DNA from 4 places in the Mesorhizobium album genome. Region 3 is predicted to be linked to each of the others. Evidence: predicted binding sites of a transcription regulator. Region 3 holds the regulator's gene; each other region holds the start of a gene.
The links. The regulator PhoB, encoded in region 3, activates phosphate uptake and scavenging genes when phosphate is short. The targets are predictions, from matches to a motif close to TGTCATNNANCTGTCAT.
Positions count from the first base shown of each region.

Region 1: the regulator PhoB is predicted to act here: its motif matches at 1,217-1,233, upstream of RFN28_RS26020 (acetoacetate decarboxylase).
Region 2: the regulator PhoB is predicted to act here: its motif matches at 1,783-1,799, upstream of RFN28_RS29730 (RNA degradosome polyphosphate kinase).
Region 4: the regulator PhoB is predicted to act here: its motif matches at 1,362-1,378, upstream of RFN28_RS13530 (esterase-like activity of phytase family protein).

Region 1 covers NZ_JAVIIW010000038.1:62,044-65,425, reverse strand. The annotation lists gene RFN28_RS26025 (patatin-like phospholipase family protein) at 1-368, opposite strand, end outside; gene RFN28_RS26020 (acetoacetate decarboxylase) at 361-1,149, opposite strand; gene RFN28_RS26015 (3-hydroxybutyrate dehydrogenase) at 1,374-2,162, shown strand; gene RFN28_RS26010 (chromate resistance protein ChrB domain-containing protein) at 2,342-3,160, shown strand; gene chrA (chromate efflux transporter) at 3,157-3,382, shown strand, end outside.
Region 2 covers NZ_JAVIIW010000053.1:32,494-35,875, reverse strand. The annotation lists gene RFN28_RS29740 (FAD-dependent monooxygenase) at 226-1,461, opposite strand; gene RFN28_RS29735 (zinc-finger domain-containing protein) at 1,474-1,719, opposite strand; gene RFN28_RS29730 (RNA degradosome polyphosphate kinase) at 1,957-3,382, shown strand, end outside.
Region 3 covers NZ_JAVIIW010000012.1:135,081-138,462, forward strand. The annotation lists gene pstA (phosphate ABC transporter permease PstA) at 1-5, shown strand, start outside; gene pstB (phosphate ABC transporter ATP-binding protein PstB) at 2-805, shown strand; gene phoU (phosphate signaling complex protein PhoU) at 827-1,534, shown strand; gene phoB (phosphate regulon transcriptional regulator PhoB) at 1,554-2,243, shown strand; gene RFN28_RS12905 (ROK family transcriptional regulator) at 2,244-3,382, opposite strand, start outside.
Region 4 covers NZ_JAVIIW010000013.1:104,067-107,448, reverse strand. The annotation lists gene RFN28_RS13540 (Gfo/Idh/MocA family protein) at 1-96, opposite strand, end outside; gene RFN28_RS13535 (LacI family DNA-binding transcriptional regulator) at 291-1,316, shown strand; gene RFN28_RS13530 (esterase-like activity of phytase family protein) at 1,481-2,962, shown strand; gene RFN28_RS13525 (MATE family efflux transporter) at 3,063-3,382, shown strand, end outside.

The DNA of each region.
Region 1 (3,382 bases), on a different contig from region 3:
AAGAAGCCGGGCTGGCCCATCATCATTGTCATCCACGACGAGGAGCGGTTGCGGATGTCGCGGTAGATGTCGCCTTCCGGAGTGTAGGCCCAGATCTTGCGGCCGGAGACCGTCTGCCAGAACTGCTCCAGCCGCTGCAGGCGACGGCTCGGCTCATTGCCGGCGATGATCGAGGCGTTGATCGCGCCGATCGAAACGCCGGAGAGCCAGGTCGGCTCGCAGCCGGCATCGGAAAGCGCCTGATAGACGCCGGCCTGATAGGCGCCGAGCGCGCCGCCGCCCTGGAAGACCAGGGCGATGCGGTCATATTGCGCCGTTATTTCCTCGATGGTGGCGGCGACCGCCTTGTTGCGGGTGCGTTCAAGCACGAGCCTTCTCCGGCTGGATTGCGCTGGCGGCGTACCGGTCGCGATCGGTGAGATAGTCGTGGACGACCTCGCCCAGCCCGAGCGTCAGGTCAGCGGTGAAGTGGACGGCCGAGACGACCTCGAGCACCGGCAGCTTGGCCACATCGGCCATGACATGAGGCCGAAGGTCGAGCGCGGCGGGCGCCGTCCAGGCTTCCTTCAGCGTCACATCGGTGAGGTAGTAGCGAACCAGCTCGCAAATGCGCGGCGAGCCGTCGACATGCGGGATGATCTTGATGAGGAAGTTGGGCGCGGCGAGCGAGGCGAGCACGGAATCGTGGTCGGCCTCGCGGTGCTTGTAACCCATGGTGCCGGTGGCGCACAGAACGCTGCCATAGTGCAGGGTGCCCACCACCACCTCGCCCTCATGCACGATCTTGGGGCTGGCGAGCTTCTTGGGGAAACCCCAGAGCTCGCGGCCGCCGGCGATCGGCGCGTCGTCGTCGAGATACATGGAATGGACATAGCCGCCATGCTGTCCTCCGAAGCGCACCGGGATCACCTGGCCGGTCTCGGTATAATCGCCGAAGCCAGTCGAATCAGGCATGCGGATGAACTCGTACTTGACCAGCGGCTCATCGATCTCCAGCGGCGCCGGCACCACCGCCTCCAACGCTTCGCGCGTCGTGCGGTAGGTGATGATGATGTATTCGCGGTCGAAGAAACGATAGGGGCCGGGCGGGAAGGAAGGGTTGGTGAGCGGCATCGCATAGGCGCGCTTGACGACATCGGCGATTTCCAAGCTGTTCACCCATCGATTCAGGAATGACACACGCGAAACGCGCAGGAAGAGTATGTTGCACGGCACCATGACAGTGCCATGTCATCCCTTCGTTCGCCAGCTCCCAGGCCCCCTGACAGCATCACAACATTGTAATCGCAGCGACATATGGTCATGGCATTGTTATGTTGCGATGCACAAACTATGTGCGCCTACAGCCCCTCCCACCTGTCGCGAGATCTCCCATGGGTTCCCTGTCTTCGAAGAATGCGCTCGTCACCGGCTCGACCAGCGGCATCGGCCTGGCAATCGCCCGCGCCTTTGCCGCCGAGGGTGCCAACGTCACCATCAACGGCCTGGGCGATGCTGCGGCGATCGAGCAGGAGCGCGCCGGCATCGAGAAGGATTTCGGTGTCAAGTGCCGCTATTCGGGCGCCAACATGATGGACGGCACGGCGGTCACCGCCATGGTGCGCGAGGCCGAGGAGGCGTTCGGCAGCCTCGACATCCTGGTCAACAATGCCGGCATCCAGCATGTCGCGCCGATCGACGAATTTCCGGACGACAAGTGGGAAGCCATCATCCGCATCAACCTGCTTGCCGCCTTCTATGCCATCAAGGCGGCGCTGCCCGGCATGAAGCAGCGCAAATGGGGCCGCATCATCAACACGGCCTCGGCGCATGCGCTGGTCGCCTCGCCGTTCAAGTCGGCCTATGTCTCGGCCAAGCACGGCATTGCCGGCCTGACCAAGACGGTGGCGCTGGAAGTGGCGCAGGACGGCATCACCGTCAACGCGATCGCTCCCGGCTATGTCTGGACGCCGCTGGTCGAGAAGCAGATCCCCGACACGATGAAGGCGCGCGGCATGACTGAGGAGCAGGTCAAGCACGACGTGCTGCTTGCCGCGCAGCCGACCAAGGAGTTCGTCACCGTCGAGGAGCTTGCGGCGCTGACGCTGTTCCTTTGCTCGGACGCCGCCAGGCAGATGACCGGCACGACCTTGCCGATGGATGGCGGCTGGACAGCGCAGTAAGCGAAACGGCGTTCGCGATGGGAGGGCGGGGCGGAGGCTTCGTCTTCCTTTGACAATTGGATTCTTGACAATCGGCGGCGGGCGATCCAGCATCCTGGCAAGGGGTTCCCCGCGACGACCCCGTGAGGCGTCAGCCCAACGATCGCGTCCAAACTCTCTTCGTTCAGGAGGTGGACGCCATGCCGTCAACTACCGCAATCACCGTTCCGCAGCTTGCCCGTCTCGTCGGCCTGCCGGATGCGCCGGTTCTCATCGACGTGCGCATCGATGAGGATTATCAAGCCGATCCGCGGCTGCTGCCGGCTTCTTACCGGCGCGACTACAGAACCGTCTCGACCTGGGCGACCGAGTTCTCCGGATCAAGGGCCGTCGTCATCTGCCAGCGGGGGGAAAAACTCTCGCAAGGCGTCGCCGCTTGGCTGCGCCATGAAGGCATTCCGGCGGAGTCCCTCGAAGGCGGCTTCGAGGCCTGGGCCGCCGCCAAGGCGCCGCTGGTCGCGGCCGGCGCGATCCCGCCGCGCGACGCGAAGGGCCGCACCGTATGGGTCACCCGTTCCCGGCCGAAGGTCGATCGCATCGCCTGCCCCTGGCTGATCCGCCGCTTCGTCGATCCCGACGCGGTATTCCTCTTCGTCGATCCGGCCGAGGTGCCTCTGGTGGCCGATCGCTTCGCCGCGGTTCCCTTCGACATCGAAGGCGTTTTCTGGAGCCATCGCGGCGATCGCTGCACCTTCGACACGATGATCGAGGAATTCGGCCTGCGCATCGAAGCGCTCGATCGTCTGGCGCTGATCGTGCGCGGGGCAGACACGGCGCGGCTCGACCTCGTGCCGCAGGCGGCCGGTTTCCTCGCCGCCTCGCTCGGCCTGTCGCGCATGTTCCGCGACGATCTCGAGCAGCTCGAAGCCGGCATGCTCCTCTACGACGCCTTCTTCCGCTGGTGCCGCGACGCCACCGACGAGACGCATAACTGGCCGGTCGGAGGCAAGGCACCATGACTGCCCTTGCCAAGGATGGCACTGCGCGGCCGGCCGACGTGCCGGCCGTACCGACCTTCGGCGAAGCGACGCGGCTGTGGGCAAAGATCGGCCTGCTCTCCTTCGGCGGGCCGGCCGGGCAGATCGCGCTGATGCACAAGGAACTGGTCGAGGAGCGCCGCTGGATCGGCGAGGAGCGCTTCCTGCATGCGCTGAACTACTGCATGCTTCTGCCGGGTCCCG
Region 2 (3,382 bases), on a different contig from region 3:
CCAAGCGCCGCGTTCCTTCACACCCCCCTCTGTCCTGCCGGACATCTCCCCCGCAAGGGGGGAGATTGGCAGTTGCGACGCCTCGCTTCATCCTGCAACGCTGGTGGTTGGCGAAAACGGCGGTGACAGCTGATCTCCCCCCTTGCGGGGGAGATGGCCGGCAGGCCAGAGGGGGGTGCTGTCCCGCCGGCGTATCCAGTTGCCGGTTGGCTATCAAAAGGCTTCTCAGCGCCCCACCACCTTCCGCTCCTCCCACCCATACAGCCAGTCCAGATCCGCGGCGAGCTTCTCTGCCGGCCGCATGGCCAGCACCAGGTTGCGGGCAATCGCCACCGGACCCCGGGCATGCCAGGCGAGCCGGTTGAGCGCGCCGCGCCGAAGCACCTTCTCGATCCGCGGCCGTCTGAGATTCTCCCAGGTGCTTAGGCTTTGCCGCGGATCGGCGGGGGAGTCGGCGACCAGGCCGGCAAGCATCGCGGCGTCCTCTATGCCCATCGCCGCGCCCTGGGCTGCAAACGGCGTCATGGCATGCGCGGCGTCGCCGATCAGCGCGATGCCTTGCGGCATCGTCCAGCGCCGCTGCTCGACGGTGTGGATCGGAAACGCCGTCCATGGCCCGGCCAATGCGACAAGCCTTGCCAGCGAAGGCGAGGTGCTGCGCATGGCGCTGGAGAGGATGGCGGGATCGGCATGGCCCGACCAGCTGTCCGCGATGCGCTCGCCCTTGGTGAAGGCGGCGAGGTTGACGGCGCTGCCCTTGCTCACCGGATAGGCGACCATATGGAAGCCGGAATGGAGAAAAGCGGTGGTGCAGTCGGCGGCTCCGATCGCCGCAAAGGCCTGGCCGGCGGCGCTCTCGGCCGCGACCGTGGCCCGCCAGGCGAGCTCGCCCGAGAAGCGGTTCTTCCCGAAAGCCGAATCCATGCCCGCAAGCAGCCTGCGAACCGTCGACCAGACGCCGTCGGCGCCGACCAGCAGGTGTCCGGCGGCCTCGATCTTGCCACCATCCGTTTCGGCTGTGACAGCGATATCCTGCGGCGCGACGGTGATCTCCGTCACCCGCGCGCCGGTGACGAGTTTGATTTCAGGATGCTCGGCCACCCGCGCCGTCAGCGCGTCTTGGAGGTCGGCGCGATGCGCTACCAGATAGGGCGCGCCCCAGCGGTCCTCGCCGGCCTGGCCCAGCGGCACGCGTGCCAGTTCGCGCAAGGTGGCGGCGTCCTTGAGCACCACCGCTTCCGGCCGGATGGCGCTAACCGCCAGGCGATCGAGCACGCCGAGCCGGCGCAGGATGCGCGTCGCGTTCGGGGAAAGCTGAAGCCCGGCGCCCACCACTTCGAGCTGCTCGGCCTGTTCCAGCACGGTCACCGCATAGCCGCGCTCGGCAAAAGCGAGCGCCGCCGTCAGCCCGGCTATGCCGGCCCCGGCGATGACGACCTGCCGGGACCGCGCCTTATCCATGATCGCGCGGGATTAGGCGGCCTGGTCTATATAGAGGCAGCCCGGGGGCTGCGTTTCCGTCGCCTTCAGCTTCGGCGAATAGCGGTAGAGCGTCGAGCAATAGGGGCAGACCTTCTCATTGTCGTCGCCCATGTCGAGGAATACATGCGGATGATCGAAAGGCGGATTGGCGCCGGTGCACATGAATTCCTTGACGCCGATATCGATCGCCGGATGGCCCGCGTCGTTCTGGAAATGGGGAATGGTACCGCCTGCCATCGTCGTCTCCTTCAGTTCGGCCCGTTTGCATCTGGATCATAACCGGCCAGTTTGCAAGATCGATGAAATGAAACTGTCGCAAAACCCTGGCAGAGGATAAGCTGAGCCGGTTAAGCGCATGATCCCCGGGAACGAAGTGATTCCGTGACATCATGCGTCATGAAAGGCATGTAAGAGCGTCCATAACGCGCCCGGCGGTGTATGGGGTTCAAAGAGAACGGTTGCAGGCAAGGAACCATGAGCGAACTGAGGCCGGTGCAGAACGAGTTCATCACTGTCGAGGCGGCGAGCCCCGACGGCGGTAATCCCGACCGTTTCGTCAACCGCGAATTCTCCTGGCTGCAGTTCAATCGACGCGTGCTGGAGGAATCGCTGAACGAGCACCATCCGCTGCTCGAGCGCGTCCGCTTTCTCTCGATCTCGGCCGCCAATCTCGACGAGTTCTTCATGGTCCGCGTCGCCGGCCTCGCCGGCCAGGTGCGCGAGGGCATTGCGCTGAAGAGCCCGGACGGCCGCACGCCCGAGCAGCAGCTCGAGCAGCTGCTGCGCGAGGTCGAGCGCCTGCAGGAAGATCAGCAGAAGAGCCTGTCGACCTTGATGGAGCTGCTCAACAAGGAAGGCATCGAGAGCATTACCCGCGACGCGCTCAGCAAGGAAGAGAGGGCCTGGCTGGAAGAGCATTTCCAGGAACAGGTTTTCCCGGTGCTGACCCCGCTGTCCATCGACCCGGCGCATCCGTTCCCGTTCATTCCCAATCTCGGCTTTTCCATCGCGCTGCAATTGCGCCACCGCAGGAATGGCGAAGAAATGAGCGCGCTTCTGCGCCTGCCGGTGGCGCTGCGGCGCTTCATCCGCCTGCCGGACCGCAGGCACCATATCCGCTTCATCCCGTTGGAAGAGGCGGTCGGCTTGTATATCGGCAAGCTGTTCCCAGGCTATGAGGTCAAGGGTTCCGGGACGTTCCGCATCATCCGCGACAGCGATATCGAGGTGGAAGAGGAGTCGGAAGACCTCGTGCGCCTGTTCGAGACGGCGCTGAAGCGTCGACGCCGCGGATCGGTCATCCGCATCGAGTTCGACACCCTGATGCCGGCCGAATTGCGCGAGTTCGTCGCCGGTGAGCTCGGCGTCTCGGCAAGCCGCATCAGCGTGCTCACCGGTCCGCTGGCGCTCAACCAGATCTCCGAGATCGTCGCCATCCCGCGCGACGACCTCAAATTCACGCCTTACAATCCGCGCTTCCCCGAGCGCATCCGCGAGCATGGCGGCGACTGCCTGGCCGCCATCCGCGAGAAGGACATCATCGTCCATCACCCCTACGAATCCTTCGACGTGGTAGTGCAGTTCCTGCGCCAGGCGGCGGCCGATCCGGAAGTGGTGGCAATCAAGCAGACGCTCTACCGCACCTCGAACGACAGCCCGATCGTGCGCGCGCTGATCGACGCCGCCGAGGCCGGCAAGTCGGTGACGGCACTTGTCGAGCTCAAGGCGCGCTTCGACGAGGAGGCCAATATCCGCTGGGCGCGTGACCTGGAGCGTGCCGGCGTCCAGGTCGTTTTCGGCTTCCTGGAGCTGAAGACCCACGCCAAGATGTCGCTGGTAGTCCGCCGCGAGGATAGCAGGCTGCGCAACTATGTGCATCTCGGCACCGGCAACTACCACC
Region 3 (3,382 bases):
GATGAAACCGATGTTGTCCACCGATCTGAACGTAGCCGACACCGCCGTGGAGAAGGCCAAGATCGAAGTCAAGAACCTCAACTTCTACTATGGCCAGTCGAAGGCGCTGAAGGACATCAACCTGTCATTGCCCGAACGCAGCGTCACTGCCTTCATCGGGCCGTCGGGCTGCGGGAAGTCGACACTGCTGCGCGTGCTGAACCGCATCTACGAGCTCTATCCGAAGCAAAGCGCAGAGGGCCAGGTGCTGCTTGACGGCAAGAACATCCTCGACCGGTCGCAGGACCTCAACCTGCTCAGGAGCAAGATCGGCATGGTGTTCCAGAAGCCGACGCCGTTCCCGATGTCGATCTACGAGAACATCGCCTTCGGCGTCAGGCTGTATGAGAAGATCAGCAAGGCGGAGATGGACAACCGCGTCGAGTCGGCGCTGAAGCGCGCCGCGCTCTGGAACGAGGTCAAGGACAAGCTCAACGCCAGCGGCCAGAGCCTCTCCGGCGGCCAGCAGCAGCGGCTTTGCATCGCCCGCACCGTGGCGGTGAAGCCGGAAGTCATTCTGCTCGACGAGCCGGCTTCGGCGCTCGATCCGCTGTCGACCGCCAAGATCGAGGAGCTGATCGATGAGCTGCAGGCCGACTACACGATCGTGATCGTCACCCACAACATGCAGCAGGCGGCGCGCGTGTCGCGGCAGACGGCGTTCATGTATCTCGGCGAGCTGGTCGAGTTCGACCGCACCGAGAAGATCTTCACCTCGCCTCGCGAGAAGCGCACGCAGGACTATATCACCGGCCGCTTCGGCTGAGTTCATACGAGGACATTCATCATGGCCGAACATACCGTCGCTTCCTTCGACGAGGATTTGAGGCAGATCAGCCGGCTCATCCGCGACATGGGCGATCTTGCCGGCTCCATGGTCGGCGCGTCGACCAAGGCTCTGCTCAATTCCGACAACGCGCTGGCGCAGCGCGTGGTCTCCGACGATGCCATCATGGACGCCAGGCAGCGCGAGCTCGACGACCGCGCCATCACGCTGATCGCCAAGCGCCAGCCGATGGCCGACGACCTGCGCAACGTGGTCGGCGCGATCCGCATGGCCGGCGACCTCGAACGCATCGGCGATCTCGCCAAAAACATTGCCAAGCGCGTCGGCTCCGTCGGCGTCAGCACCGCGCCGCGCGACCTTTCGCACTCCATCGATTCGATGGCGCAGCTGGTGCTGATCCAGGTCCAGGGCGTGATCGAGGAGTACACGGCGGGCGACGCCACGGCGCTCGCCAAGCTCAGGAACGACGACGAGCGCGTCGACGTGAAATACACCTCCGTCTTCCGCGAGCTCCTGACCTACATGATGGAGGATCCGCGCAACATCACGGCTTGCACGCATCTCCTGTTCTGCGCCAAGAATCTGGAACGCATCGGCGATCATGTCACCAATATCGCCGAGAACGCCTATTACGTGCTGACCGGCACCCAATTGCCCGCGAATCGTCCGAAGCAGGACGAGACGGCGATGCCGGCGCCGGCGGCCTGACAACGAAGGTGACTGCCAAATGATCGCGCCACGCATCATGGTGGTGGAGGACGAGGAGCCGCTGGGGGTGCTGCTCCGCTACAACCTCGAATCCGAGGGCTATCAGGTCGAGGTGGTGACCCGTGGCGACGAAGCCGAGATCCGCCTGCAGGAGAACGTGCCCGACCTGTTGGTGCTCGACTGGATGGTGCCGGCGGTTTCCGGCATCGAGCTTTGCCGTCGCCTCAGGATGCGGCCCGAGACCGAGCGGCTGCCGATCATCATGCTGACGGCGCGCGGCGAGGAAAGCGACCGGGTGCGCGGCCTCTCGACGGGTGCCGACGACTATCTGGTCAAGCCGTTCTCGACGCCGGAATTCATGGCCAGGGTCAAGGCGCTGCTGCGCCGCGCCAAGCCGGAGGTGCTGTCCAGCGTGCTCAAGGTCGGCGACATCGTGCTCGACCGTGAATCGCACCGCGTCTACCGCAAGAAGAGCGAGATCAGGCTCGGCCCGACCGAGTTCCGGCTGCTCGAATTCATGATGCGGCATCCCGGCCGGGTGTTCTCACGCAGCCAGCTGCTCGACAATGTCTGGGGCGAGACGATCTATATCGACGAACGCACGGTGGACGTGCATGTCGGGCGTCTGCGCAAGGCGGTCAACAACGGCCGCATGCCCGATGTCATCCGCACCATTCGCGGGGCGGGCTACGCGATCAGGGAAGACTGATCAGGCGACGTTCTTCCCGGTTGCACCGGTCCTCGCATGGACGCCCGGCGCGAAGATCTCCTGGTCGACGAAGGTGAGCGCGCGCATGGCGCAGCCTTCGCGGATGAGCGGCAATTCGTTCGGCTCGGTGTCGAAGGAGATCGACTTCGAATGCTGGCCGCCTGCGGTCTGGGCGATGGCCTCGCGCAGCGCCGGCTCTATCAGGTCGAACGCCGCGGCGCTGACGCCGACCATGGCGACCGGTGCCGGGTCGATCAGCGCGAACAGGTTGCCAAGGCCGAAGCCGAGCGCCTCGCCGGCCTTGCGGTAGGCTTCGCGCTCCGGTCCGGCGCTCTCGCGCGCCTTGGCGGCAAGAGCCCGCATGTCGGCATCGCTGACGTCGACCGGCTCGGAGTTCTCGCTCATCCCTTTGGCATTGCGCCAGATGGCGTAGTTGCCGGCATAGGCCTCGACGCAGCCGCGGCGTCCGCAGCGGCAGAGCGCGCCGCCCGGACGGTGGATCATGTGCCCGAACTCGCCTCCGGAAGAATGCGTGCCGGTGAAGAGCTCGCCCTTCAGCACCAGACCCATACCGATGCCGTGCGAGAGCAGGATGGCGATGAAATTGTCGCGATAGCGGTCGGGATCGCGCCATTGCAGCGCCACCGCCATCATGTTGCAGTCGTTCTCCATGGTGGCCGGAATACCGAATTCCTTTTCCAGAATGTCGGCGAAGGGAATATCGGTCAGCGGCGTGATCGGCGACCACAGCATGGCGCGGGCATGAGAATCGGTGATGCCCTGGATGCCCATGGCGATGCGGGCGACGCTGCCGACATCGAGGTCGGGGTCCTCCAGCCGGCGCCGGACGATTGCTGTGCATTCGCCAATCAGCTCGTCGCGCGGCATGGTCAGCGTATCGAGGCGCCGCTGTTCCTCGGCGATAACCTGGCCGGCATAGTCGATGACGGCGACGGAGAGGAAATTGAGCGACAGCACCACCGTCACCACCGCCGCCGCCTCGGGATTGAGGGCGAGGCCAACCTGCGGCCGGCCGCGCTTCAGCGAGGCGGTCTCGCTCGGCTTGCTCTCGGTCAGGATGCCTTCCTGGATCAGGTCCGAGGAGATCGCCGAAATGGTCGAGTGGCTGAGCCCGGTGG
Region 4 (3,382 bases), on a different contig from region 3:
CACGAGGCCGACGATCGCCAGCCCCTCGATCCGCCTTGCGGCATCGAGCCACTGCCTGCTCATAGCTCCGCACCCGACCAGGACGACCTTCATCATCCAGCGCTCCTCCTCCGCTCGGCCCCTCCAGGCCGAGTGTCACGGCATCCACGTCACCGTAAACGTTTTTCCGTAAACGTTTACGACAACACACCCGATAGCGTAGAATGTCAATCACCTGCTCGCGAAAATCGACATCCACTGCTTGGCCTGAAGGGCGGCCGGTGCTAGCGAAGACAGGGGGAGAACCGGCTTTGGCGTCCAGCATCCACGATCTCGCGCGTCACCTGAACATTTCGATCGGCACCGTGTCCCGCGCGCTGAACGGCCGCGCCGATGTCAATGCGGAGACGCGCCAGCGCGTGCTTGAGGCAGCCAGGAAGCTGAACTATTCGCCCAACCAGTCGGGCCGCAGCCTGCGCCAGGGCGCCACCCGTTCAATCGCTTTCATGCTGCAGCCGCATCCCGGCGACCAGCAATATGGCGAGCCGTTCTTCATCCCGTTCCTGACCGGTCTGCAGGCGCGGCTCGCCGAGTATGACCTGGATCTGATGGTCGTCATGGGTGAGCCCGGCCAATATCAGCAGGAGAGGCTGCGCCGCGTGGTTGAGACGCGCCGGGCCGATGCGGTCGTGTTGGCCAATACACGACGGGAAGACGATCGGATCGACTATCTCAGCAAGGCCGGCTTTCCTTTTGCCACGCTTGGCCGAAGTCAGTCCGGCGGCGACACCTATCCTTCGCTTGATATCGATTTCGAGAAGGCGGGTGATGAAGCCGTCGACCGGCTGGTCGCGCGCGGCCACCGCCGCATTGCCGCCATCCGCCCTTCGCTTGATCTCAACTTCGGCTACCTGTTCCTCGACGGCTACCGCAAGGCGCTGAAGCGGCACGGCATCGAAGTCGACCCCGGCCTGATCGCCGACGGCTTCATCAACGAGGCCGGCGGCTACCAGGTGACGCCGCGCGTGATGCTCTCCAAGGACCGGCCGACAGCCATCATCTTCAACAATGACGCAATGGCGCTCGGCGGCTGCAAGGCGCTGGCCGAGATGGGCATCAGGCCCGGCCACGACATCGCGGTGATCGTCATCGTCGACACGCCGCTTTGCCGCTACTTCTCGCCGGCGCTGACGGCCTTCCGTCCATCACTGGAACCGATGGGCCGGCGGCTGGCCGAAATGCTGCTCGCCTCCCTCCCCGCCTTCGCCGGCCCTGAAGGCACGCGCATCATGCGCGAAGTCTGGCCGCTGGAGCTCGTCGCGCGCGAGAGCGATTGAGCGGCCTCCTTCTCCCTTGTGGAGAAGGATAGGGCGCACCCCTTCTGTCACGCAACCATCACGTTCAAGTCCTAGACCGCGTGTCGGAAAGGTGGCCGCACTCCGGATGCCGCCCCCCATTCAGGCTTTGGCCTCCGGCATGCTCGACAAGAAGGGGATATTTCATGAAGCATCTCAACCGAACCGTCGTGCTCGGCGCGGCACTGGCCCTGTTCACCGCCCTCACCCCGGCGCTCGCCGACGGCGTCGCCTATGTCAACAAGGGGCTTGTCGGAGTCGGCCGCATTCCGGCCAGCCAGAAGGACAAGTTCGGCGAGACCTTCGGTTCGGGCTCGGGCATGGCGATCGACACCAAAAGCTGGGCGCGTGACGGCGCGGGCTACAAGGGCTCGCTCTGGCTGCTGCCGGATCGCGGCTACAACGTTGCCGGCACCACTGACTACCGCCCGCGCCTCAACACCGTTGCGATCGAACTGACCCCGACCGCCCCGGGCGCCGCGCCCGCCGCCGGACACGAACAGTCGGGCCTGAAAGCGACGCTCGCCGACACGAGGCTCTTGACCGACGACAAGGGCGCCGACGCCACCGGCCTCGACCCGTTGAACGGCGTGCGTAAGGCCGCCGGCGACATGCCGATGCTGCCGCAGGCCGACAACGGCAAGCTCTCGCTGGACGACGAGGCGATCGTGCGCCTGCCCGACGGCACCATGTTCATCTCCGACGAATACGGCCCGAATATTTACCGCTTCTCGGCCGACGGCCACCTGATGTCGGCAACACAGCCGCCGGCCGCCCTGGTGCCGATGCGCCGCGGCAAGCCGAACTTCGCTTCGGACAATCCCGGCCCCGGCGCTGCCGAGCCCGATCCGAAGGATCCCGAGACCGGCCGCCAGAACAACCAGGGTCTCGAAGGCATGTCGATGACGCCGGACGGCAAATTCCTGATCGCCGTCCTGCAGTCGGCGACCCGCCAGGATGGCGGCGATTCCGGCTCGACCCGCCAGAACACGCGCGCGCTGGTCTATGACGCCTCCGACCTCGCCCACCTCAAGCTGGCGCACGAATATGTCGTGCCGCTGCCGGTGTTCAAGGACGCCAAGGGCAAGACCAAGGTGGCCGCGCAGAGCGAGATCGTGGCGCTGTCCGACAAGAGCTTCCTGATGCTGGCGCGAGACAGCGGCAACGGCCAGGGCGTGAAGGGCGACGAGTCGCTCTATCGCAAAATCGAGGTCGTCGACCTCTCCGCCGCCACCGACATCGCGGGCGGCCCGTTCGACGCCGCCGACAAGCCGGTCGCGCCGAAGGGCGTGCTCGACCCGTCGGTGACGCCGGCGAAGCTGACGGCCTTCATCGACATCAACGACAAGGGCGAGCTCGGCCGCTTCGGTCTGCACAATGGCGCGCCGAACGACAAGAACAACCTCTCGGAGAAGTGGGAAGCAATGTCGCTGGCGAGCGTGCTCGATCCGAAGCTGCCCGACGACTATTTTCTGTTCGTCGCCAACGACAACGACTTCCTGACCCAGGACGGCTTCCAGGTCGGCGCGCCCTACAAGGCCGAGGACGGCGCCGATGTCGACACCACCTTCCTCGTCTATCAGGTTACGCTGCCCGGCCTGTCGGGAAGCAGCCTCGCCGCGAACTGACGCTGCCATTGACCGCCAGCGTCCGGCCCAGCCTGGAAGGGATGCATCCATATCAGGCCTGCGATAGCATCGCGGGCCTGATTCATTTTCGGTGCCCGCCATGGATGACGACAAGCCCGCTCGCCGGCGGACCAGCGATCTGACCAGCGGCCCCATTCCCCGCACGCTGCTTTTGTTTGCCCTGCCCGTGCTCGGCTCCAACGTGCTGCAGTCGCTCAACGGCTCGATCAACGCCGTCTGGGTTGGACGCTTCCTCGGCGAGGCGGCGCTGACCGCGACCTCCAACGCCAATCTGGTTCTGTTCCTCATCCTCGGCACGGTCTTCGGCATCGGCATGGCGGCGACCATCCTGGTCGCGCAGTCCGTCGGCGCCCGCGACCTTCCCGAGGCGCGGCGCATCGTCGGCACCAGCGCCACCTT